3 regions of the Streptomyces sp. NPDC046203 genome follow, and region 1 is predicted to be linked to each of the others. Evidence: riboswitches for the same ligand, from Rfam matches in the RefSeq annotation. Region 1 holds a riboswitch; each other region holds the start of a gene.

Region 1 (7,899 bases):
CGCCCTCTACCGCGAGGGCGAGATCGAACTGGTCTCCGTCGCCGACGCTCCGGCCTCCCCGGCCGTCGAGGAGTGGGCCGACTTCCGGGAGACCGGCCACGCGCACGCGCTCGGACAGTGCCTTCTCGGTCAACTCGATCCGAAGAGCCGTCAAGAACATCTCGACCGTCACCCGGTCCGAACCCTCACGCCGTATACGGTGCGTAGTCAACATGAGCTTCTGGACCGTTTGGGTGGAATAGGGCGAATGGAGCCCCTGGTGGAACGCCAGGAATATGCGCTCGGCACAGTCTGTGGCGCCATCCCCATCACCGTGGGCTCCACGGCCGCCGCGCTGGCCCTTTCCCTGCCGCTGCACCAGGAAGAACGGTTGCTGCCCGCAGTCGAATGGCTACGCAATGAGGTCGGAGCGCTCTTCTCCTCCCTCGCCCTCTCTATCAGTATCTGAAAAATCACTCCTTGTGATCTGCTAGCGCTTACAGCACGATTGCGTCAAGAGGGCCATGGTGGATCATTCCTGGCCGTTTCGACCACAGCTTTCACCAAGCCTGCGTACACAACTGCCCATCCGATGCGGGGTACATGATGCGAGAGACGGTTCAGGCCGAGGTCCTGATGAGCTTCCTCGTCTCCGAGGAGCTCTCCTTCAGGATCCCGGTGGAACTGCGATACGAGACCGGTGACCCCTACGCGGTGCGGATGACGTTCCATCTCCCCGGGGACGCGCCCGTGACCTGGGCATTCGGTCGAGAACTCCTGCTCGACGGGATCAACGGACCCAGCGGGGACGGCGACGTGCACATCGCGCCGACCGACCCCGACGGACTGTCCGATGTCATGATCCGGCTCCAGGTCGGTGGCGACCGCGCCCTGTTCCGGGCGAGTGCGCCACCGCTGGTCGCCTTCCTCGACCGTACGGACAAGCTTGTCCCGCTCGGTCAGGAACGGACACTCGGCGACTTCGAGGACCACCTGGAGGCGGCACTCGGACGGATTCTCGCCGAGGAGAACGCGGGCTGAGCCCGCGCCCGGAGTGGTGTCACTTGGCCCGGCGCCGCCGACCGCCGCGGCCTTTCCGACCGCTCCACCCCGCCGGCCGTCCCACCGGCTGTCCCCCTTCCCGTTCCGCCGGCGCGTCCCCGGCGCCCGGCCGGTCCGCCGACACCACGAGCGCCGCGAGCGCGGTGGTGACCGGGACCGACGCGACCAGACCGATCGACCCGACCAGGGTCCGCACGATCTCCTCCGCGACCAGCTCACTGTTGGCCACCGTGCCCACGCTGCTCTGGGCGATGGAGAACAGCAGCAGCAGCGGCAGCGCCGCGCCCGCGTAGGCGAGCACCAGGGTGTTCACCACCGAGGCGATGTGGTCACGGCCGATCCGGATGCCCGCCCGGTACAGCGCCCGCGGCCCCATGGCCGGGTCCGCCTGGTGCAGCTCCCAGACCGCCGACGTCTGGGTGACGGTCACATCGTCGAGCACGCCGAGCGAGCCGATGATGATGCCGGCGAGCAGCAGACCCGACATGTCGATGTCCGGATAGAGACCGTGGATGAGACCGGTGTTGTCGTCCGTGTTGCCGCTCAGCGAGGCCCAGTCGATGAAGAACGAGCCGAGCAGACCGATCAGCAGCAGGGAGACGAGTGTGCCGAGCACCGCCACCGAGGTGCGCGCCGACAGACCGTGACACATGTAGAGCGCGATCAGCATGATCGCGCTCGATCCGACGACGGCCACCACCAGCGGATTCGATCCCTCGATGATCGCCGGCAGGATGAACATGGTCAGCAGCGCGAAGCTCACGACGAGCGCGATCAGCGCCATCACCCCGCGCATCCGGCCGACGAGCACGACGACCAGCGCGAAGATGCCGGCGAGCACGGCGAGCGGCACCTTCCGGTTCACATCGGTGACCGAATACTGGAGTTCGCGCGGTGCGTCCGGCGCGTACGCGACGATCACCCCCTGCCCCTGGCGGAGCTGGCGCGGTGCGTCCGGCGGGACGATCTCGGTGAAGGTACGGCCCTTGTGCGGACCCGTCGTGACCTCGACCGTGGCCTTCGCGCACAGCTTCTCCGCGGCGCTCGCCGCCGCGCCGTCCCCCGGGGCCGGCTCCCCGGCGCCCGGTGCCTGGGCGGCGTTCACGTCCTTGCAGTCGAGGTGCGCGACCGAGACGACCCTGCCCTGCTCGGTCTGCCGGTCGAAGCCGACCCCCGTGCGATGGTGCGCCGGGGCGCTGCCCGGCCACAGCATCACCAGGCCGACGACCACGGCCGCGGCGAAGGGGACGAGGACCGCGGCGATGACCTTTCTCAGGTGCAGGGAGACGGGCGCGGCCGGCCCGTGGTGGTGGCTGTGACCCTGTGAGGGGCCGTGCGGATCGGGGGCGTGGGGCGTCGGGTTCACCGGTCGATCATCCCAACAGGGCCCGAGGCCCACTGTTCAGCGCGCCAGAGATGGCGCTAGCGTGGTGACGCCTTTGCACACGCGGGAGCTCGGAGCACCGGGCTGAGAGGGCGCTGACGATTCGCTGCGCCGACCGCCGAACCTGTTACCGGGTAATGCCGGCGTAGGGAGATTCGGTCATATGACCATTCAGGATGCGCACACCCCTGCCTCCGATCGGAACGAGCGGCAGGAGCGCACGCCGGGCTGGCACAAGGGATACGTCGAGGGCTCCCGCCCCGACATCCGGGTGCCGGTCCGCCAGGTGCACCTCACCAACGGCAACGACGTCACGCTGTACGACACCTCCGGCCCGTACACCGACCCCGCCTTCGACACCGATGTCCGGCGCGGTCTGCCGCCGCTGCGGGAGAACTGGATCACCGGCCGGGGCGACACCGAGGCATATGCCGGTCGGCCCGTCCGCCCCGAGGACGACGGCATCAAGCACACCTCGCCGCGCGGCGGGCTCAGGAACCTCGACGCGGTGTTCCCCGGCCGTCCCCGGCTGCCGCGCCGGAGCCGGACCGGGCGCGCGGTGACGCAGCTCGCGTACGCCCGGCGCGGCGAGATCACGCCCGAGATGGAGTTCGTCGCCCTCCGGGAGAACGTCTCCCCCGAGGTCGTACGGGAGGAACTCGCGGCCGGCCGGGCCGTTCTGCCGGCCAACGTCAACCACCCGGAGATCGAGCCGATGATCATCGGCAAGCGGTTCCTGGTGAAGGTCAACGCCAACATCGGCAACTCCGCGGTCACCTCCTCCATCGAGGAGGAGGTCGAGAAGATGACCTGGGCGACGCGTTGGGGCGCCGACACGGTCATGGACCTGTCCACCGGCCGCAACATCCACACCACCCGCGAGTGGGTGCTGCGCAACTCCCCCGTCCCGATCGGCACGGTGCCGCTCTACCAGGCGCTGGAGAAGGTCGACGGCCGGGCCGAGGAACTGACCTGGGAGATCTACAAGGACACCGTCGTCGAGCAGGCCGAGCAGGGCGTCGACTACATGACGGTGCATGCCGGTGTCCTGCTGCCGTACGTGCCGCTGACCGCGCGCCGCAAGACCGGCATCGTCTCGCGCGGCGGCTCGATCATGGCCGCCTGGTGCCTGGCGCACCACCAGGAGAACTTCCTCTACACGAACTTCGAGGAGCTCTGCGAGATCCTGGCGGCCTACGACGTCACGTACTCGCTCGGCGACGGTCTGCGGCCCGGCTCGATCGCCGACGCCAACGACGAGGCGCAGTTCGCGGAGCTGCGCACGCTGGGCGAGCTGAACCGGATCGCCCGGCGGCACGACGTACAGACGATGATCGAGGGCCCGGGACACGTCCCGATGCACAAGATCCGCGAGAACGTGGAGCTCCAGCAGGAGATCTGCGACGAGGCGCCGTTCTACACGCTCGGCCCGCTCACCACCGATGTCGCTCCGGCATATGACCACATCACCTCGGGCATCGGCGCGGCGATGATCGCTTGGTGGGGCACGGCGATGCTCTGCTACGTCACCCCCAAGGAGCACCTGGGCCTGCCGAACCGGGACGACGTGAAGACCGGCGTCGTCACCTACAAGATCGCCGCGCACGCGGCGGACCTGGCGAAGGGGCACCCCGGCGCGCAGGCGTGGGACGACGCGCTGTCGGACGCGCGGTTCGAGTTCCGCTGGGAGGACCAGTTCAATCTGGCCCTCGACCCGGACACGGCGCGGGAGTTCCACGACGAGACGCTGCCGGCGGAGCCCGCGAAGACGGCGCACTTCTGCTCGATGTGCGGGCCGAAGTTCTGCTCGATGAAGATCAGCAGGAGCATCACCGAGCAGTTCGGCGGGGATGCTCCGGCGGCGAGCGACGAGGAGATCGCCGCCGGGATGCTGCGGAAGTCCGAGGAGTTCGCGGCGTCGGGCAACCGGGTCTATCTGCCGATGGCGGACGGCTGACCGACCTCCTGCACCGTCTGACAGGCTGACCGGCCGGCGGGCTGATCGAGCGGCCCGCCGGCGACCGGGCGACCGGCTGATCGACGGCGGACGGCCGGTGATCAGCCGGGGTCGTGCCCCGGCGCGCCGAGGTCCGGCCCGGTGAAGCCAGGGCGGGTGAAGTCGGGTCCGGTGAAGTCCGGGGCGCTGGAGGCGGACCGGGGGAGGCGGCCGGTACCCGGAGCCGGGTGCACCGGGTCCTCCTGGGCCTCCGGGTTCCCCCGGTGTTCGTCCGGGATCGGTGGCAGGGCGCGGGCGTCGCGGAGGAAGGGGACGATCCCCCGGTCCCGCAGCGCCCGGCGCCAGGCCTCCTCGGCGCGCGCGGTCTCGTCGTCGGCGGTCGTGGTCGTGGTCGTGGCCGCGGTGGGGGTGGGGGTGGGGGTGGGGGTGGCGGCCGGATTCCCGGCCTGGGCGGTTCCGTTGCGCAGGGCCGTGATCACCAGGGCCATCGCCCCGCACAGCAGCCCGGCCGCCGCGCCGGCGCCGAAGTACAGGCCCGTGGTGAGCAGGGTGTCCGCGAAGGCGGGAGCCGGTTCGACGAGCCGGAGGACCGCCCCGGCCAGGAGCAGGATCGTGGCCGCCGTGCCCGCGAGGAGGGGAGCGAGGACGGTGAGGGCGGTGACGAGCTCCGTCCCGCGCGCGTGGGCGGGGCGCATTGCCGTATCGCCGCCTCCGTGGACGGAACGGGCCTGCTCACCGGCCTGCTCATGGGCCTGTTCACCGGCTCGTGTACGGGCCCGGGCCTGTTCGCGCACCCGTATGAAGTGGTCGTACTCGGTCGCGGCGGTGGTCGTGATCGGTTCCACGGCCTCCAGCGCCCGTGCGCGCAGCTGCGCGACGGTGGGCCGGGCGGCTCCGGCCGGGCCGGGGACATCCCTGCCGGGAACCTCCGCGCCGGCCAGGGCGTGCAGCACGTCGTCGAGGGTCTGTTCGAAAGCGAGGCGGTCTTCGGTCAGCAGATGTGGGGCCACGTACATGCGCATCCCCCGATGCTCCGTGGGGGCCAAAACCGGCCGGAAAAGACTGCCGGTCGGGCGGAAACGGAGGAGGACCCGCCACGGAGGCACCGGCCGGGAGCACGTGGCGTGTGGTGGCGGGGCGTCCCGGGGTTCGGATTCCCCGGGTGCGTACGGTTATGCCTCAGGCGGGCAGGGGGAGTTGGACGACCAGTAGCTTTCCGGCCATGGTCACTCCGCCGTCCATCGCGATGGCCAGACCGTCGGCGTAGACGTGCGGGCCGTCGACGACCGGGCGCTCGTCCTCCCCGCCGTCCTCCGTGCCGACCTGGCCGAGGAGGTACGGGATCGGGCTGTGACCGTGCACGATCCGCCGGCCGCCGTACGTGGCGAGCAGCTCGCGCACGGCGCCCGGGCCGCTCGCCTCGTCGCGGAAGGCGAAGCGCTTGGTGAACTTCCGGAAGAGGTCCCAGACCTCGTCCGCGTCGTTACGGGTGAGGATCTCGTGGACAGTGTCGTTGACGTCCTCGATGTTCGCGCCGTAGTCGAGATACGCGGTGGTGTCCGAGTGCAGGAGCAGGTGGTCGTCCTCCGCCACGACGGCGTCGAGCCGGGACATCCACTGGAGGTGGACGTCTTGGAGGCGGTCCATGTCGTGCTTCTGGCCGCCGTTGAGCAGCCAGGCGGCCTGGAAGGTGGCGGTGCCGGCGCCGGAGTTGACCGGCGTGTCGCCGAAGCGCTTGGCGCCGATCAGCAGCAGCTCGTGGTTGCCCATCAGGGCCTTGCAGTAGCCGCCGGCGGCCGCGGCCTCGGCGGACAGCCGCATCACCAGGTCGATGACGCCGATGCCGTCCGGACCCCGGTCGGTGAAGTCGCCGAGGAACCACAGCCGGGCGTTGCCCGCGGCCCAGCCGCCGTTCTCGTCGATGAGGCCCTGGGCGCGCAGGGCCGCCACCAGCTCGTCGAGATAGCCGTGGACGTCGCCCACGACATAGAGCGGGCCGCGGCCGTCGGAGGCCTGGGCGTCGGGGCGCGGCAGCGGATCGACGTGCACCTGGACGGTGTCGCCGCGGTTGATGACCGGCAGGTCGCGCTCGGTGGGGGTGTACCCCTCGGGCAGCGCGTCCTCGGGGAAGGCGTTCCCGGGGTGCCCGTCGGTCGTCCGCGCCACGGGCGCGGGGGCCGGTGCGAGGGGTTCGGGGACGGTCCCGGGGGCGACCGGCGCGTGCGCGGGGGCGGGCGCGGCGGCCGGCGCTCCGGCGGCGAAGACGTCGTAGGGCTCGGACTCCTCGCCCCGGTACGGGTTCAGGGGGTGTCCGAGCGGGAGGCTGCCCAGGTGGAGCGTGGCGTCCGCGGGCAGGGGAGCCACGGGCGCGGTCGCGGGAGCCGGGGCGTGCGCCGGGGCGGTCCGCGGGTCGGCGGGCTGCCCCTGGACGGGCACCTTGGCGTACGGAGGTACACGGAAGTCACGCAACGTCGCCGTGCGCACTACGGGTTCCTGCCCGTCCCCCTGTGTCATCGACCCCTCCACCACCGTCGCGATGCCCTGCACATCGCGGACCGGCCTGGTCGTGATGGTCCGCGGTGTCGTCCGCCCATCATAGGAATGAGCGTCCTCCTGTGTGACGCACCAGGGGTGGTGAATCCGGGTCCACTCCGGGTTCACCGGCCGTTTCGCCCGAATTAGGAAGATCCGGTTCAGGGCTCGGCCCGGGCCGCGTCGCGGTGTGCGACCGCGTGCGACCGATGCCGGGCCGAATGGTTCACGCGTCCCCCGGCTCCCCCGCCCGCCCCGGGGCTCCGGGCCGCGCCCGGAGCCTGTCCCCCGCCCGGCCCCCCTCGGGCCGTGTCGTTCCCCTTCGCGGGGCCGCTGCTCCCGGTGCCCTCTCGGGCCGGGCCGCCCGGGTCCGTCACGGTTTTCGCACGGTCCGGGCGGCCCTTTTCGGCGCTTGACGGTTTTCAGTCCTTCGAGGGAGAGCGGGGCGGGCTCACCGTCGTCCGCGGCGGCCGTCGCTGCGACGAGGTACGGACGATCAGCTCCGTCGGTATCACCCGCTCGACTGGACCGTCCGTCTCGATCCCCTCGATGGCGTCGATGAGGAGCTGGACGACGGCGGTGCCGATCCGGCGCGGTTTGAGCGAGAGCGTCGTGATGGGCGGTTCGGTGGTGGCGTACACCGTGGACTCGCTGCAGCACACGAGCAGCAGGTCGTCCGGGACCCGCAGCCCGTAGCGGCGGGCCGCGGCGAGCAGGTCGGTGCCGTTGGGGTCGAAGAGCCCGTACACGGCGTCGGGGCGGTCCGGGCGGGCGAGCAGCCGGTCGGCCGCGATGGCGCCCGCGCACGGATCGTGCGCCGGATAGGCCTCGTAGACGGGGTCCTGGCCCACCCGCGCGCACCAGTCGAGGTACGCGGTGGTGGAGAGCCGGGTGTACGTGTCGGTCGTCGTCCCGGTGAGCAGACCGATCCGGCGGGCGCCGGCGGCCGCGAGGTGGTCGAGCAGATCGAGGACGGCGGCCTCGT
Region 2 (7,899 bases), on a different contig from region 1:
CGTCGCCAAGGGTGAGAAGTTCCTCGCCGTCGCCGACGCGCTGGCCGCCCACGTCGCCGCCACCAAGCCGGCCGACCTCGCCGCGCTGCTCGCCTCCGAGATCGAGGCCGGCAAGACCGTGCAGGCGTTCGTCGACGAGGCCAACGCCAACCTCGGCGAGAAGATCGTCCTCGACCGCTTCGCGCAGTACGCCGACGGCTTCGTCTCCGCGTACATGCACCGCACGATGCCCGACCTGCCGCCGCAGATCGGTGTCCTCGTCGAGCTGGACAAGGAAGACGCCGCGGTCGCCAAGGGTGTCGCGCAGCACATCGCCGCGTTCGCCCCGAAGTACCTCTCCAAGGACGACGTCCCGGCCGAGGTCGTCGAGACCGAGCGTCGCGTCGCCGAGGAGACCACCCGCGCCGAGGGCAAGCCCGAGGCCGCGCTGCCGAAGATCGTCGAGGGTCGCCTCAACGGTTTCTTCAAGGACGCCACGCTGCTCGGTCAGCCGTACGCCCTTGACAACAAGAAGACCGTCCAGCAGATCCTGGACGAGGCCGGTGTCACCCTGAAGCGCTTCAGCCGCATCAAGGTCGGCATCTGAGTCCGTCCGTACGCGACGGACAACGGACCCGGTAGGGTCTGAGGCAGCCGTATCCGCTCGCGCGGGACGGCCGCAGATCTGACGAGGAGGCCATTGCCGTACGGGAAGCCGCAAGGACCCCAGGCAATGGCCTTCTTCGTATGTGCACGAGGAGATCTCCATGAATCAGGGCGCCGCCCAGGGCGACGACAAGAACGGTAAGAAGGCCGGCCGCTTCATGCTGAAGCTGTCCGGAGAGGCATTCTCCGGAGGCACCGGCCTCGGAGTCGACCCGGATGTGGTGCACGCGATCGCGCGCGAGATCGCCGCGGTCGTGCGCGACGGCGCGGAGATCGCGATCGTCATCGGCGGCGGCAACTTCTTCCGCGGTGCCGAGCTCCAGCAGCGCGGCATGGACCGGGCACGCTCCGACTACATGGGCATGCTCGGAACCGTGATGAACTGCCTCGCCCTCCAGGACTTCCTGGAGAAGGAGGGCATCGACTCCCGCGTCCAGACCGCCATCACGATGGGCCAGGTCGCCGAGCCGTACATCCCGCTGCGCGCCGTGCGCCACCTGGAGAAGGGCCGCGTGGTCATCTTCGGTGCGGGCATGGGCATGCCGTACTTCTCCACCGACACCACGGCCGCCCAGCGTGCCCTGGAGATCGACGCCGAAGCCCTGCTCATGGGCAAGAACGGCGTGGACGGTGTCTACGACTCCGACCCGAAGAAGAACCCGGACGCGGTCAAGTTCGACGCGCTGGAGTACGGCGAGGTGCTGTCCCGCGACCTGAAGGTCGCCGACGCCACCGCCATCACCCTGTGCCGGGACAACAACCTTCCGATCCTCGTCTTCGAGCTGCTCACCGAAGGCAATATCGCCCGCGCGGTGAAGGGTGAGAAGATCGGCACGCTCGTGAGCGACCAGGGCACCCGGGCCTGACCCGAACCGGGAACCACCCCGCGAGGGGACTGACCCCCATGAGGGGGACGGTCCCCGCGAGGGGGATGGACAGAGCCCTGCCGGTCGTACACCGTGCAGGACACAACGCGACGACACGCAGGAGCAAGTGGTGATCGAAGAGACCCTCCTCGAGGCCGAGGAAAAGATGGAGAAGGCCGTCGTGGTCGCCAAGGAGGACTTCGCCGCGATCCGCACCGGCCGTGCGCACCCGGCGATGTTCAACAAGATCGTGGCCGACTACTACGGTGCCATCACCCCGATCAATCAGCTGGCGTCGTTCTCGGTGCCGGAGCCGCGCATGGCCGTGGTGACCCCGTTCGACAAGAGCGCGCTGCGCAACATCGAGCAGGCCATCCGCGACTCGGACCTCGGCGTCAACCCGAGCAACGACGGCAGCATCATCCGTGTGGTCTTCCCGGAGCTGACGCAGGAGCGCCGCAAGGAGTTCATCAAGGTCGCCAAGGGCAAGGCCGAGGACTCCAAGATCTCCATCCGCTCCGTGCGCCGCAAGGCCAAGGAGACGATCGACAAGCTCGTCAAGGACGGCGAGGTCGGCGAGGACGACGGCCGCCGCGCGGAGAAGGAGCTCGACGACACCACCGCGAAGTACGTCGCGCAGGTCGACGAGCTGCTCAAGCACAAGGAAGCCGAGCTCCTCGAGGTCTGATGTGAACGACTCATCCTGGAGGGCCCCGGCCGGATACGGCCGACCGGGGCCCGGCCAGGGGCCTGCCCCGGCGGGTCCCGCCCACGCCCACGAGGCGCACCCGACGACACGGACGCGGCAGCTGCCCGTCGTGTCGGGGGCGCCCGCCGGCGACGACCAGGACGTTCACGGCCGGGGGACCGCTCACCCGAGCGGTCCCCCGGCGGCCGATCACCCGTACGCGGCCCCCGCCGCTCCGCACGGCCACGGTCTCCCGCAGGGAGCCGGATTCCCCGGGAGTCCGGCGTTCCCCGAGGAGCCGGGGGTCATTCGGGGAACGGGACCGGGGCCGGCGTACGGACCCGCCCAGGGAACGGGCCGGGCACCGGAACAGCGCCACGGCCAGGCCATGGCCCACGGCTACGGCCAGGACCAGAGCCACGGCTCGGACCACGACTACGGTCATGGTCATGGTCACGGACGGAGCCACGGCCAGGAGTCGGGGTACGTCCCCGGACCGGGATACGGCACCGGATACGGCCCCGGATACGGACCCGGGCCCGGCCACGCGCCGGGACACCGGTACGATCCGGCGCAGCCGGCACCGGCCTACGCGCACGCGTCGCCGCCCGAGCCGGATCCCGGAGAGCCGGGGTTCCACCAGCCCGCGTTCCACGACCAGACGCCGCCGGCGCACGAGCACCCGCAGGAGCCCATGTCCAGCCCCTCCCAGCCGCCGGCGGCCACGCCCCCGCCCCGGCGGCAGCCGCGGCAGAAGAAGAGCGCGGGCCGTGACCTGGGCGCGGCGATAGGAGTCGGCGTCGGCCTCGGCGCCGTCATCATCGCCTCCCTCTTCATCTGGAAGCCGGTCTTCGTCGGCGTCGTCGCCCTGGCGGTCGTCGTCGGCCTGTGGGAACTGACCTCCCGGCTGAAGGAACGCAAGGAGATCAAGGCCCCGCTGATCCCGCTCGCCGTCGGCGGCGCCGCCATGGTGGTCGCCGGATACGTGCGGGGTGCCGAAGGCGCCTGGGTGGCGACCGCCCTCACGGCGCTCGCCGTCCTCGTCTGGCGGATGACCGAACCGCCCGAGGGCTATCTGAAGGACGTCACGGCGGGCGTCTTCGCCCTGTTCTACGTGCCCTTCCTGGCCACGTTCGTGACGATGCTGCTCACCCCGGACGACGGCCCGTGGCGGGTGCTGACCTTCCTGCTGCTCACCGTGGTCAGCGACACCGGCGCGTACGCGGTCGGCTGGCGCTTCGGCAAGAACAAGCTCGCCCCGCGCATCAGCCCCGGCAAGACCCGCGAGGGCCTGGCCGGTGCCATCGGCTTCACGATGGCGGCGGGCGCGCTGTGCATGGAGTTCCTCATCGACGGCGGCGTCTGGTGGCAGGGCCTGCTGCTCGGCCTCGCGGTCGCGGCCAGCGCCACGCTCGGCGACCTCGGCGAGTCGATGATCAAGCGGGACCTCGGTATCAAGGACATGGGCACCCTGCTCCCCGGGCACGGCGGCATCATGGACCGGCTGGACTCGCTCCTGCCGTCGGCGCCGGTGGTGTGGCTGCTGCTCGCGCTCTTCGTGGGCACCGGCTGACGGACGACAGCGGTACGCTGGAAGGGCCTGTGGCGTGTCGCCGCGGGCCCTTCGTACTCCCCGCCACCGTGGGGACGTCGGACCTCGTCGTCTTGAGGAGACGCCCGCCGTGGCCCGTCCACTTCCCGGAGAACTGACCTTCACCGCCCCCCGCGGGGCCAAGCAGCCCCCGCGGCATCTCGCCGACCTGTCGCCCGCCGAGCGCAAGGAAGCGGTCGCCGCGATCGGCGAGAAGCCGTTCCGCGCCAAGCAGCTGTCCACCCACTACTTCGCCCGGTACGCGCACGACCCGGCCGAGTGGACCGACATCCCCGCCGCCTCCCGCGAGAAGCTGGCCGGGGAGCTGCTGCCCGACCTGATGTCGGTGGTCCGGCACGTCTCCTGCGACGACGACACCACCCGCAAGACCCTGTGGCGGCTGCACGACGGCACCCTCGTCGAGTCGGTCCTGATGCGCTACCCGGACCGGGTCACCATGTGCATCTCCTCGCAGGCCGGCTGCGGCATGAACTGCCCGTTCTGCGCCACCGGCCAGGCCGGACTCGACCGCAACCTGTCGACCGCGGAGATCGTCCACCAGATCGTCGACGGCATGCGCGCCCTGCGCGACGGCGAGGTCCCCGGCGGACCGGCCCGGCTGTCCAACATCGTCTTCATGGGCATGGGCGAGCCGCTCGCCAACTACAAGCGGGTCGTCGGCGCCATCCGCCGGCTCACCGACCCCGAGCCCGACGGCCTCGGCCTGTCGCAGCGCGGCATCACCGTCTCCACCGTCGGTCTCGTCCCGGCGATGCACCGCTTCGCCGACGAGGGCTTCAAGTGCCGCCTCGCGGTGTCGCTGCACGCGCCCGACGACGAGCTGCGCGACACCCTCGTCCCCGTCAACACCCGCTGGAAGGTCCGCGAGGTCCTCGACGCGGCCTGGGAGTACGCGGAGAAGTCCGGCCGCCGGATCTCCATCGAGTACGCGCTGATCCGCGACATCAACGACCAGGCGTGGCGCGGCGACCTGCTGGGCCGGCTGCTCAAGGGCAAGCGGGTGCACGTCAACCTCATCCCGCTGAACCCGACGCCGGGCTCGAAGTGGACCGCGTCCCGCCCCGAGGACGAGAGGGCCTTCGTCGAGGCCATCGCCGCCCACGGCGTGCCGGTCACCGTCCGCGACACCCGCGGCCAGGAGATCGACGGCGCCTGCGGGCAGCTCGCCGCCTCCGAGCGCTGAGCCCCCGCGCGGGCCGCCAGGGTCCAGGTCCCCAGGTCCGAACCCCGGTCCGGATTCCGGCTCGGGCTCATGTCCGGGTTCCCGCCCCGGCGGGGAACGTGCCTAGTACGCTGGGTTCGAACACATCTGCATATTCCGACAGGGGAGCGCCACAGCGCTGAGAGTGCGGTGACCGGCCGACGGCCGGGGGACCGCAGACCCTCTGAACCTCGCCCAGGTCATTCTGGGTAGGAAGTTCGGACGAGACTCGAGCTGTTGCGCCCTGCCCGCGCCCGGATCCCCGGAGCGGGCAGGGCCGCGTCTCTTCCTGGTCACACCCAGGAGGAAAACCAGTGCACACCAAGATGAGCAGCCGGAAGCCGGCCGTCGTCGCGCTCGTGAGCGCGCTCGGGGTCACCACCCTCGCCGCGTGCGGCGGGAACACCACCGAGGACGGGGCCGGTACGGCCGGCAAGACCGTCACGCTCGTCAGCCACGACTCCTTCAGCGCCTCCAAGGAGGTGCTCGCCGCGTTCACGAAGCAGACCGGCTACACGGTCAAGGTCCTCAAGAGCGGCGACGCCGGCGCGGCCGTCAACAAGGAGATCCTGACCAAGGGCTCCCCGCAGGGCGACGTCTTCTTCGGCGTCGACAACACCCTGCTGTCCCGCGCCCTCGACAACGGCATCTTCACCCCGTACGAGGCCAAGGGCCTGGACCGGATTCCCGACGCGCTCCAGCTCGACAAGGCGGAGCACCGGGTCACCCCGATCGACACCGGCGACGTCTGCGTCAACTACGACAAGGCGTACTTCGAGGGCCGCAAGCTCGCGCCGCCGCAGACCTTCGACGACCTGGCGAAGCCCGCGTACAAGGATCTGCTGGTGATCGAGAACCCCGAGCGGTCCTCCCCGGGCCTCGGCTTCCTGCTCGGCACCGCCGCCCGCTACGGCGACGACGGCTGGGCCGACTACTGGAAGAAGCTCAAGGCCAACGGCGTGAAGACGGTCGACAGCTGGGAGCTCGCCTACAACCAGGAGTTCTCCGGCTCCGCCGGCGGCAAGAAGGCCAAGGGCGACCGCCCGCTCGTCGTCTCCTACGCCTCCTCCCCGCCGGTCGAGGTGCTGTACGCCGACCCGCGGCCGAAGACCGCGCCGACCGGGGTGTCCACCGGCACCTGCTTTAGGCAGACCGAGTTCGCGGGTCTGCTCCAGGGGGCGCGGAACCCGGAGGGCGGCAAGGCGCTCCTCGACTTCCTGATCTCGAAGAAGTTCCAGGACGACATGCCGCTCCAGATGTTCGTCAACCCGGTCGCCAAGGACGCGACGCTGCCCGCCCTGTTCACTGAGCACGGCGCGGTCGTCGACAAGCCGGAGACGATGGACCCGAAGAAGATCGCCGACCACCGCGACCCGTGGATTCAGCAGTGGACCTCGCTCGTCCTGAAGTAACCCCGGAGAGGCCGATGAGCCCGGAGAGCCCGGAGAGCCAGGCGGCCTCCGAGGCTCCGGCGGCCCCGGAGATTCCGGTCACCCCCACCGCCCCGGCGAGCCCGGGGCGCGGGGGCGGTGGGGGCAACGCGGCGCGGCTCGGGCTGATGCTGCTGCCCGTCGCGTTCTTCGCGCTGTTCTTCGCCTGGCCCGTCGCCTCCATCGTGGGGCGCGGGCTCCGGCCGGACGGCGCGTGGGCGTTCGGCGGGTTCGGCGAGACGCTGACCCGGCCGGAGATCCTCGACGTGCTGTGGTTCACGCTGTGGCAGGCCGTCGCCTCCACGGCGCTCACCCTGCTCGTCGCGCTGCCCGGCGCGTATGTGTTCGCACGGCTCGAATTCCCCGGCAAACGGCTGCTGCGCGCCGTCGTCACCGTGCCGTTCGTGCTGCCGACCGTGATGGTGGGGACGGCGTTCCTCGCTCTGGCCGGCCGGCGCGGACTGCTCGACGAGCTGTGGGGCCTGCGGCTCGACAACGGGGTGTGGGCGATCCTCCTCGCCCATGTCTTCTTCAACTACGCGGTCGTCGTCCGCACCGTCGGCGGTCTGTGGGCGCAGCTCGACCCGCGCCAGGAGGAGGCCGCGCGGGTTCTCGGCGCGTCCCGGTTCGGGGCCTGGCGGAGGGTGACCCTGCCCGCGCTCGGACCGGCCGTCGCCTCCGCCGCGCTCATGGTGTTCCTGTTCACGGCGAGTTCCTTCGGCATCGTGCAGATCCTCGGCGGCCCCGCGTACTCGACGCTGGAGACCGAGATCTACCGGCAGACCGCCGACCGGCTCCAGCTGTCCACGGCCGCCGTCCTCACCCTCGTGCAGTTCGCGGCCGTCGGCACGATCCTCGCCGTGCACGCCCGGATGGTGCGGCGCCGGGAGACCGCGCTGCGGCTGGTCCCGGCGGAGCGGACCGCGCGCCGGCCGCGCGGCGCCGGGCAGCGGGCGCTGCTCGGCGGCGTCCTGCTGTCGGTGGCGCTGCTGATCCTCGCCCCGCTCGCCGTTCTCGTCGAGCGTTCCTTCGCCACCCCGGACGGGTACGGGCTCGACTACTACCGGGCGCTGCAGTCCGTCGACGACAGCGGCACCTTCCTCGTGCCGATGACCGACACTCTCGTCAACTCCCTCCAGTACGCGCTCGCCGCGACCGCGATCGCCGTCGCCATCGGCGGTCTCGCCGCCGCCGCGCTCACCCGGCGCGGCTCCGGGCGCCTGGTGCGCGGCTTCGACGCGCTGCTGATGCTGCCTCTCGGGGTGTCCGCCGTGACCGTCGGCTTCGGGTTCCTCATCACCCTGGACGAGCCGCCGCTGGATCTGCGGGCCAGCTGGATCCTCGTCCCGCTCGCGCAGGCGCTGGTCGGGGTGCCGTTCGTCGTACGGATCATGCTGCCGGTGCTGCGGGCCGTGGACGACCGGCTGCGGGAGGCCGCCGCCGTGCTCGGGGCGTCG
Region 3 (7,899 bases), on a different contig from region 1:
GGAGCCGGGGGATCACACTGGTCCGCGCCTCCGACTCGGCGTCCCCGGTGCCCGCCGCCGGCTCCTTGGCCTGCGGCGGTACGGCGTCCAGCTGGGCGTCGTCGAGCCGGGCCCGCGCCTCGCGGACCAGGGCGAGCAGCGCCACCGCGTCGCCGGGCCGCGCCTCGCGGTCGCGGGCCGTCGCCGCGGCCACCAGCGCGTCCAGCTCGGGGGCGAGCCCCGGGACGGCGGCGGACGGCGCGGGCATGTCGGTGCGCAGGTGCTGGTAGAGGATCTGGGCCGGGGTGTCGCCGGTGTACGGCTTGGCGCCGGTCAGCATCTCGTACAGGACGACCCCGCACGCGTACACGTCGGCCCGGGTGTCGGCGCTGCCGTCCTCGATCTGCTCCGGCGCGAGGTAGGAGACGGTGCCGAGGACCGAGCCGGTGGTGTCGGTGACCGAGCCCACGGCCCGCACCAGGCCGAAGTCGGCGACCTTCACCCGGCCGTCGTCGCCGATCAGGACGTTCTCCGGCTTCATGTCCCGGTGCACGAACCCGGCCCGGTGCGCGGCGCCCAGCGCGGCGAGCACCGGCTCCAGGACGTCGAGGGCCGCGCGCGGCCGCAGCGCGCCGCGCTCGCGCAGCACGTCCCGCAGGGTGCAGCCGGCGACGTACTCCATGGCCAGATAGACGTAGGCGCCGTCCGCGCCCTGGTCGAAGACCCCGACGACATTCGGGTGGGCGAGACGGGCGACGGACTTCGCCTCCCGCATGAACCGCTCCACGAACGCGGCGTCCGTGGCGAGGTCCGGGTGCATCACCTTGAGCGCGAGCTCGCGGTCGAGCCGGGTGTCCACGGCCCGGTAGACCGTGGCCATCCCGCCGACGGCGATGCGCGCGTCGACGCGGTAGCGGCCGTCGAGCAGCCGCCCGACGAGGGGGTCCTGAAGGGTCGTGTCCACCCGTCGAGTCTACGAGGGCCCGGACCGGGCCCCGTCCGTCCGGCCGGGCTCTGCAGCGCTCTTGTGACGTGCTTGATCGGCGTCGGGCTGGGCGGTCAGATCCTGCGCAGTTCGCCGCGCAGGATGCCGGCGACGAAGGTGTCGTACTCGGCGTCGTCGAAGATGTGCGGCGGCTTGTGCTTGTTCTTGGAGTCGCGGATCGCGACGATCCCGCTCTCGAGGAAGGCGACCTCTACGCAGTTGGTCCCGCCGCTGCTGGCGGTCTTCCACTCGGCTCCGTCGAGCTGGCCGGCGAGCCAGGCGGGGTCGAGGTCGTTCTTGTTCATGACGCGAGTTCCTTGGCGATCGTTTTGAGCAGGGACAGGGATGCCTTCTGGCTGAGGGCATCCGATTTCAGATGGTTGCTGGTGGCGCGGTAGACCTCGACCGACTCGTGGTCGGTGAGATGCAGGCGTGCGCGGGTGGCTTCGATCGTGACGGTGTCGGCACCGGTGGCGAACGACATCAGCATGAACGGGCCGTCCATACCCGCGTGCGCCCCGGCGCTCAGCGGCACCCCGAGCCTCCGAAGGCGGCTCGCGGCAAAGGAGTTGGCACGGCTTCAGCAGCTCTAGACTCCTGGGCTCCCCGATCTGCCCCATCGCCGGGCCTCAGGGGTTGGAGCCGCGGTCCCGCGAGCTCCAGACGATCATTCCCGACCACGTGGAGGTTGTTCCGATGCCCGAGAAGGTCACCAAGGAGAAGGTGCTCGTCTACGTCGTGCGCGACGGGCGGCTGCTGGTGTTCCGGCACACCGACTACAGCTATGAGGAGGTCGGCATCCAGGTCCCGGCCGGCAGCATCCGCCCCGGGGAGACCCCGGAGGCCGCCGCTCTGCGGGAGGCCCGTGAGGAGACCGGCCTGAGCGACTTCAAGATCGTGCGCAAGCTCGGCGAGACCGAGTACGACATCAGCCCGTACCGGTTCGAGATCCAGCACCGGCACGTCTTCCACCTGGAGCTCACCGAGCCCACCCCGGAGCGGTGGATGAGCCAGGAGGACCACGACGGCGAGCAGGAGCCCACCCGCTTCGAGTGCTTCTGGATCCCGCTGGAGGCCGCTCACATCCTCCAGTCCGGCCAGGGCGCCCTGCTGGGACGCCTGTCCGACTGAGTCTTGACCGGTCACGGCAGCGAGGGAGGCAGCCGATGCACCGCACCACCGGACAGCACCACCCGATCGACCGGCTCTACCGGAGCCTGGAGCCCGAGGACACCAGCACGGCGGTGTCGGTGATCGTCAAGCTGCGCGGGGAGACCTGTGACATCGACTGCCCCCACTGCTACGAGAAGCGCAAGGAGGCCCGGCGGAGCCCGGATCAGCGCCGACCGGATCGGGCAACTGGCCCGGCTTTTCCGGGGCCGCCCGCTCGCCGTCGAACTCCACGGCGGGGAGCCGCTGACCGCCGGCCGAGCCCCGGGCCGGCCCGCCACTGTCCGCTGATGGGGTCTGCGGTGAGGCAGCTCCCCCGTCGGCCGGGTTCTCGTCGACGACGTGCTGGGCCCCGTTACGGCTCCGGGGCCCGGCCCCCCCACCCGGGAGGGCTCAGAACGCCGGGCGTTCCGGGTCCAGCAGGGCCAGGCCCTCCCGGGGTGAGGACGCCTCCGCGAAGTGCCGGCGCGGGATCCGCCCCGCCCGGTAGGCGAGCCGACCCGCCTCGACCGCGTGCCGCATCGCCCCGGCCATGAGCACCGGGTCCTGGGCCCGGGTCACCGCCGAGGCGAGCATCACCGCCGCGCACCCCAGCTCCATCGCGAGGGCCGCGTCCGAGGCCGTGCCCGCCCCCGCGTCGAGGATCACCGGCACCCCCGCCGCCGCCGTGATCAGCTCGAAGTTGTGCGGGTTGCGGATGCCGAGCCCGGAGCCGATCGGCGAGCCGAGCGGCATGACCGCCGCGCAGCCCGCGTCCTCCAGCTTCCGCGCGAGCACCGGGTCGTCATTGGTGTACGGCAGCACCGTGAATCCGTCGTCCACCAGCGTCTCCGCCGCGTCGAGCAGTTCCACCGGGTCCGGCAGCAGGGTCCGCTCGTCGGCGATGACCTCCAGCTTGATCCAGTCCGTGCCGAGGGCCTCCCGGGCCAGCCGCGCCGTCAGCACCGCCTCGCCCGCCGTGAAGCAGCCGGCGGTGTTCGGCAGGACCTGGATGCCCCGCCGTTCGAGGACGGAGAGGACGGAGCCGCGCACCGTCGGGTCGAGGCGGCGCATGGCGACCGTGGTCAGTTCCGTACCGCTCGCGACCAGGGAGCGGTCGAGCACGTCGAGGCTGGGCGCCCCGCCGGTGCCCATGACCAGGCGCGAGGAGAACTCCCTGCCGCCGAGCAGGAACACGTCGTCGGACATCGCGCTCAGCCTCCCTGGACCGCGGTGAGGATCTCCACCCGGTCGCCCTCGCCGAGCCGGGTCGCCGCCCACTGGCCGCGCGGGACGACGGTCTCGTTGACGGCGGCGGCCACGCCGGAGGGGGCCGGGGTGAACTCGGCGACCAGCTCCGCGAGGGCCGTCGGCCCGGCCAGCGTCCGGGCCCGGCCGTTGACGGTCACGGCCACGGAAGTGCCGGAAGCCGTGCCGCTGCCGGAACCGCTGTCCGTACCGCTGTCGCTGTCCGTACCGCTGTCGGTCTCGGTGCCGGTGTCGGTGTTCATGCGTACTCCAGGGAGGTGGGCGCGAAACGGCGGGCGGTGAACGGGCGCGCTTCCTCGGGCAGCGAGCCGCTGGTCAGCGCCTCGGCCAGGGCGTCGCCGGTGACGGGGGCGAGCAGCACCCCGTTGCGGTGATGCCCGGTCGCCAGATGCAGTCCGGCGAGCGCGCTCGGGCCGAGCAGCGGCGCGTTGTCGGGGGAGCCGGGCCGCAGCCCGGCACGGGTCTCGGTGAGCGGCAGCTCGGTGATGCCGGGCACCAGCTCATGGGCGTCGCGCAGCAGCTCGTACACCCCACCGGCGGTCACCGTGGTGTCGAAGCCCTGCTCCTCGGTGGTGGCGCCGACGACCAGCTCGCCGTTCTCGCGCGGCACGAGATAGACCTGGCTGCCGCGGACCATCGCGCGCACGGTCCGGGACAGGAACGGCGCGTACGCGGGCGGCACCCGCAGCCGCACCACCTGCCCCTTCACCGGCCGGACCGGGGGCACGGCGTGCGCCGGCACGCCGTCGAGCCGGCCGCTCAGCGAGCCCCCGGCGAGCACCACCTGCCCGGCCGCCGGCGCGCTGCCGTCGGCGAGGACCGCGCCCGCGGCCCGGTCCCGCACCACCGTGAGCCGCTCGGCCCGCGCCCGGTGGAACACCACCCCGGCCCGCTCGCACGCCACCAGCAGCGCGTCCGTGAGCCGCCGCGGATCGACCTGGTGGTCGCCGTCCACCCGCAGCCCGCCGCGCACCCCCGGGGCCAGCATCGGTTCGAGCCGCCGGCATTCGCGGCCGCTCAGCCACTGCGAGACGAGCCCGCAGCGGTTCTGGAGCGCGTGCAGTTCGCGCAGGTGCGCCCGGTCGTCGGCGTCCAGCGCGACGGCGAGGGTGCCGCAGGCGCGGTAACCGACGTCCAGACCGCCGGTGGCGTCGGCGAGTTCGGCGACGAACCCGGGATAGCGGCGCGCCGAGGCGAGGTTGAGACCGAGCAGGGTCTCCTCGCCGTAGTGGAGTTCGGTGACGGCGGCGAGCATGCCGGCCGCCACCCGGGCGGCCCCGCCGCCCGGTTCGGGGTCGGCCACGGCGGTGCGCAGCCCGCGCTGCGCGGCCCGCCAGGCCGTGACCAGGCCGATGATTCCGCCCCCGATGACGAGGACGTCGACTGCGGCTTTGACCGCGGCCGTTCCGGAAGTACGCGACATGGGCGTCCAGCCCCTCCCTTCGCCGGCATGACCCGGATCAGGTTCGTACGGTCGGAGGCCGGTCAGCCTCCCTCTCAGCCCGGTGCGTCCGGGCTCCCGCGAGTGCTCTACGGCCGCCACACTAGCCCTCGTCCGGGGCGCGCCACAGGGCGCCTCCGGCCACCCCCGGGAACTGACGGCATGTCAGGTGGGTCCGGTGCGTAGGGTGGCCGGGTGAGCGAGCAGAAGCAGGTACCCCACCACGTCGTGATCGCCGGTGCCGGGATGGCGGGCGTCCAGACCGCCGTCGCCCTGCGCGAACAGGGCTTCACCGGCCCCGTCACCCTCATCGGCGCCGAGCCGCACCAGCCCTACGACCGGCCCCCGCTGTCCAAGGCCGTGCTCCTCGGCAAGGCCGAGGACTCCGCCTTCGACATCGACTTCGACTCCCTCGGCGTCGAACTCCGCCTCGGCGTCGAGGTCACCGGGCTCCGCCCGGCCGACCACGAGATCGACACCGAGGCCGGCCCCGTCCCGTACGGCACCCTCGTCGTCGCCACCGGCGCCCACCCGCTCACCCTGCCCGGCGGCGAGGGCGTCCCCGGCGTCCACCTGCTGCGCACCCTCGACGACGCCGGCCGCCTCGGCGCCGTCCTCAAAGAGCGGCGCGACGTCGTCGTGGTCGGGGCCGGCTGGATCGGCGCCGAGTTCGCCACCGCCGCGCGCGAGGCCGGCTGCGCCGTCACCGTCGTCGAGGCCGCCGACCGGCCGCTGGCCGGCGCCCTGCCCGCCGAGGTGACCGTGCCCATGGCCCGCTGGTACGCCGAGAGCGGCGCCGAACTCCGGCTCAACGCGCGCGTGGAGCACATCGAGCCGGGCCGGGTCGTCCTCGCCGAGGGCGCCGGGCGCTCCGGCGAGCGCACCGCCCTGCCCGCCGACGCCGTCGTCGTCGGCATCGGCGCCCGCCCCGCCACCGGCTGGCTGGCCGGCTCCGGCGCCGCCCTCGACCCGGACGGCGCGATCACCGCCGACGACCGGCTGCGCACCTCGCTGCCCGACGTGTACGCGGTCGGCGACTGCGCGTCCTTCCCGTCCGCCCGCTACGGCACCCGGCTGCTCGTCCACCACTGGGACAACGCCCTCCAGGGCCCCCGTACCGTCGCCGCCGACATCGTCGCCGAGACCGCGCGCACGGCCGCCGCGAGCGTCGGCGCGGGCGAGGGCGAGGGGGACGGGACCGATGCGGGGGATTCGGGTGCGGGTGCGGGTGCCGGGGTGCCGTCGCCCGCGCCGTACGACCCGGTGCCCTACTTCTGGTCCGAGCAGTTCGGCCGCTTCGTCCAGTACGCCGGCCATCACGCCGATACCGACACCCTGCTGTGGCGCGGCGACCCGGCCGAGCCGGCCTGGAGCGTGCTGTGGCTGCGCGACGGCGCCGTCCGCGCCCTGCTGGCCGTCGGCCGTCCGCGCGACCTCGCTCAGGGCCGCCGGCTGATCGAGAGCGGCGCCGAGGTCGACCCGGCGAAGGCCGCCGACCCGGCCGTCCCCCTGAAGGCGGCACTCCGGTAGGGCCCGACTACCGGCTGTCGGTCCGAGATGGCACGCTTGTCCCGTGACCGAGATTGACGCAAGAACCGATGCTCTCGTCCCCTCCTGGCTCTACCTCCCCGACATCGCGGAGCTCCTCGACATCGAGGTGACGCGCGTCCGGCAGATGGTCAAGGAGGGCCAGCTCATCGCCGTACGCCGCGGCGAGAACAACGCGCTCCAGGTGCCCGCCGCCTTCATCCAGGACGGCAAGGTGGTCAAGGGCCTCGTCGGGCTCCTGACCCTCCTCAAGGACGACGGCTTCTCCGACGAAGAGATGCTGGAGTGGCTGTTCACTCCGGACGAGAGCCTGCCCGGCACCCCCGCGCAGGCCCTCGCCGAGAATCGCGGCACGGAGGTGAAGCGCCGCGCCCAGGCGCTCGCCGTCTGACCCGAGAAGCCCGCACATCCGCACCCGTACGTCCGGGTGTCCGTACGCCCGTACGCGTCCAGCCGGACGTGTGCGGGCGTACGGCGCGCGGACGCCGGGCCGGCCCCGCTCCGGCCGGCCGGTCCGGCACCATCCGAGGGGGAGAAGCTTTTCCATGGAGTCCGCACCGCCCATGCCGTCCGCGCCAACCACACAGTCCGTGTCGGCCGCACTTTCCGCCCGGCCCGTGCCGTCGCCCCGCACCTCGCCCCGCACCCCGCCCCGCGACCGGCTCGCCGCCGCCCGGCTCTACCTGTGCACCGACGCCCGCAAGCGCCAGGGCGACCTGCCGGACTTCCTCGACGCCGTGCTCTCCTCCGGCGTGGACGTCGTCCAGCTCCGCGACAAGGGCATGGAAGCCGGTGAGGAACTGGACCATCTGGCCGTCCTCGCCGACGCCTGCCGCCGCCACGGCGCGCTCCTCTCCGTCAACGACCGGGCCGACGTCGCCCACGCCGTCCGCTCCGACGTGCTCCACCTCGGCCAGGGCGACCTGCCGGTGCCCGCCGCCCGCGCGATCCTCGGCGACCAGGTGCTGATCGGCCGCTCCTGCCACGCCGAGTCGGAGGTGGCCGCGGCCGCCGCCGAACCGGGCGTCGACTACTTCTGCACCGGGCCCTGCTGGCCCACCCCCACCAAGCCCGGACGGTATGCCCCGGGCCTCGGCCTCGTCCGGTACGCGGCCTCCCTGGCCCAGGACCGGCCCTGGTTCGCCATCGGCGGCATCGACGAGACCAACCTGGACCAGGTGATGGACGCGGGCGCCCGCCGGATCGTGGTCGTCCGCGCGCTCACCGAGGCCACCGACCCCGCCGCCGCGGCGGCCGCCCTCGCCCGCCGCATCCGCGAACGCGACCCGGCGCGCGAGACCGCCGCGCCGGTCGCCTGAGTCGCGTAAGGCGTCCGGGCAAGGCGTCGGGTAAGGCGTCGGGTAGGGCGTCCGGGCAAGGCGTCGGGTAGGCGTCGGGCAAGGCGTTCGCGCGGGCCCGGGGAGGGCTCTTCGGGGGTGCCAGCGGGTGGCGGGACGGTGTCCGCAGCCGCATCCGCCGGTTGTCCATTAAGCGGACATGCCCCCGCCGCACCCCGGGCCCCGTCTAA

The links. Region 1 has a riboswitch for thiamine pyrophosphate ahead of thiC (phosphomethylpyrimidine synthase ThiC). Riboswitches for the same ligand answer to the same signal wherever they lie in the genome.
Region 2: linked by a shared signal. The riboswitch ahead of ABZ990_RS03600 (thiamine ABC transporter substrate-binding protein) and the one ahead of thiC (phosphomethylpyrimidine synthase ThiC) in region 1 are both predicted to bind thiamine pyrophosphate.
Region 3: linked by a shared signal. The riboswitch ahead of thiO (glycine oxidase ThiO) and the one ahead of thiC (phosphomethylpyrimidine synthase ThiC) in region 1 are both predicted to bind thiamine pyrophosphate.

The regions. Positions count from the first base shown of each region.
Region 1 is NZ_JBEYZX010000007.1:102,693-110,591, forward strand. It holds gene ABZ990_RS08415 (helix-turn-helix domain-containing protein) at 1-448, shown strand, start outside; gene ABZ990_RS08420 (SsgA family sporulation/cell division regulator) at 586-1,020, shown strand; gene ABZ990_RS08425 (YibE/F family protein) at 1,040-2,407, opposite strand; TPP riboswitch at 2,479-2,594, shown strand; gene thiC (phosphomethylpyrimidine synthase ThiC) at 2,589-4,382, shown strand; gene ABZ990_RS08435 (hypothetical protein) at 4,484-5,404, opposite strand; gene ABZ990_RS08440 (metallophosphoesterase) at 5,562-6,896, opposite strand; gene ABZ990_RS08445 (LacI family DNA-binding transcriptional regulator) at 7,337-7,899, opposite strand, start outside.
Region 2 is NZ_JBEYZX010000003.1:72,363-80,261, reverse strand. It holds gene tsf (translation elongation factor Ts) at 1-586, shown strand, start outside; gene pyrH (UMP kinase) at 747-1,511, shown strand; gene frr (ribosome recycling factor) at 1,642-2,199, shown strand; gene ABZ990_RS03610 (phosphatidate cytidylyltransferase) at 2,588-3,772, shown strand; gene rlmN (23S rRNA (adenine(2503)-C(2))-methyltransferase RlmN) at 3,882-4,994, shown strand; TPP riboswitch at 5,125-5,246, shown strand; gene ABZ990_RS03600 (thiamine ABC transporter substrate-binding protein) at 5,339-6,424, shown strand; gene ABZ990_RS03595 (iron ABC transporter permease) at 6,571-7,899, shown strand, end outside.
Region 3 is NZ_JBEYZX010000009.1:53,104-61,002, forward strand. It holds gene pknB (Stk1 family PASTA domain-containing Ser/Thr kinase) at 1-943, opposite strand, end outside; gene ABZ990_RS10280 (DUF397 domain-containing protein) at 1,039-1,269, opposite strand; gene ABZ990_RS10285 (Scr1 family TA system antitoxin-like transcriptional regulator) at 1,266-1,499, opposite strand; gene ABZ990_RS10290 (NUDIX domain-containing protein) at 1,661-2,095, shown strand; gene ABZ990_RS10295 (thiazole synthase) at 2,528-3,322, opposite strand; gene thiS (sulfur carrier protein ThiS) at 3,328-3,624, opposite strand; gene thiO (glycine oxidase ThiO) at 3,621-4,805, opposite strand; TPP riboswitch at 4,803-4,915, opposite strand; gene ABZ990_RS10310 (FAD-dependent oxidoreductase) at 5,019-6,353, shown strand; gene ABZ990_RS10315 (Rv2175c family DNA-binding protein) at 6,397-6,762, shown strand; gene thiE (thiamine phosphate synthase) at 6,989-7,690, shown strand.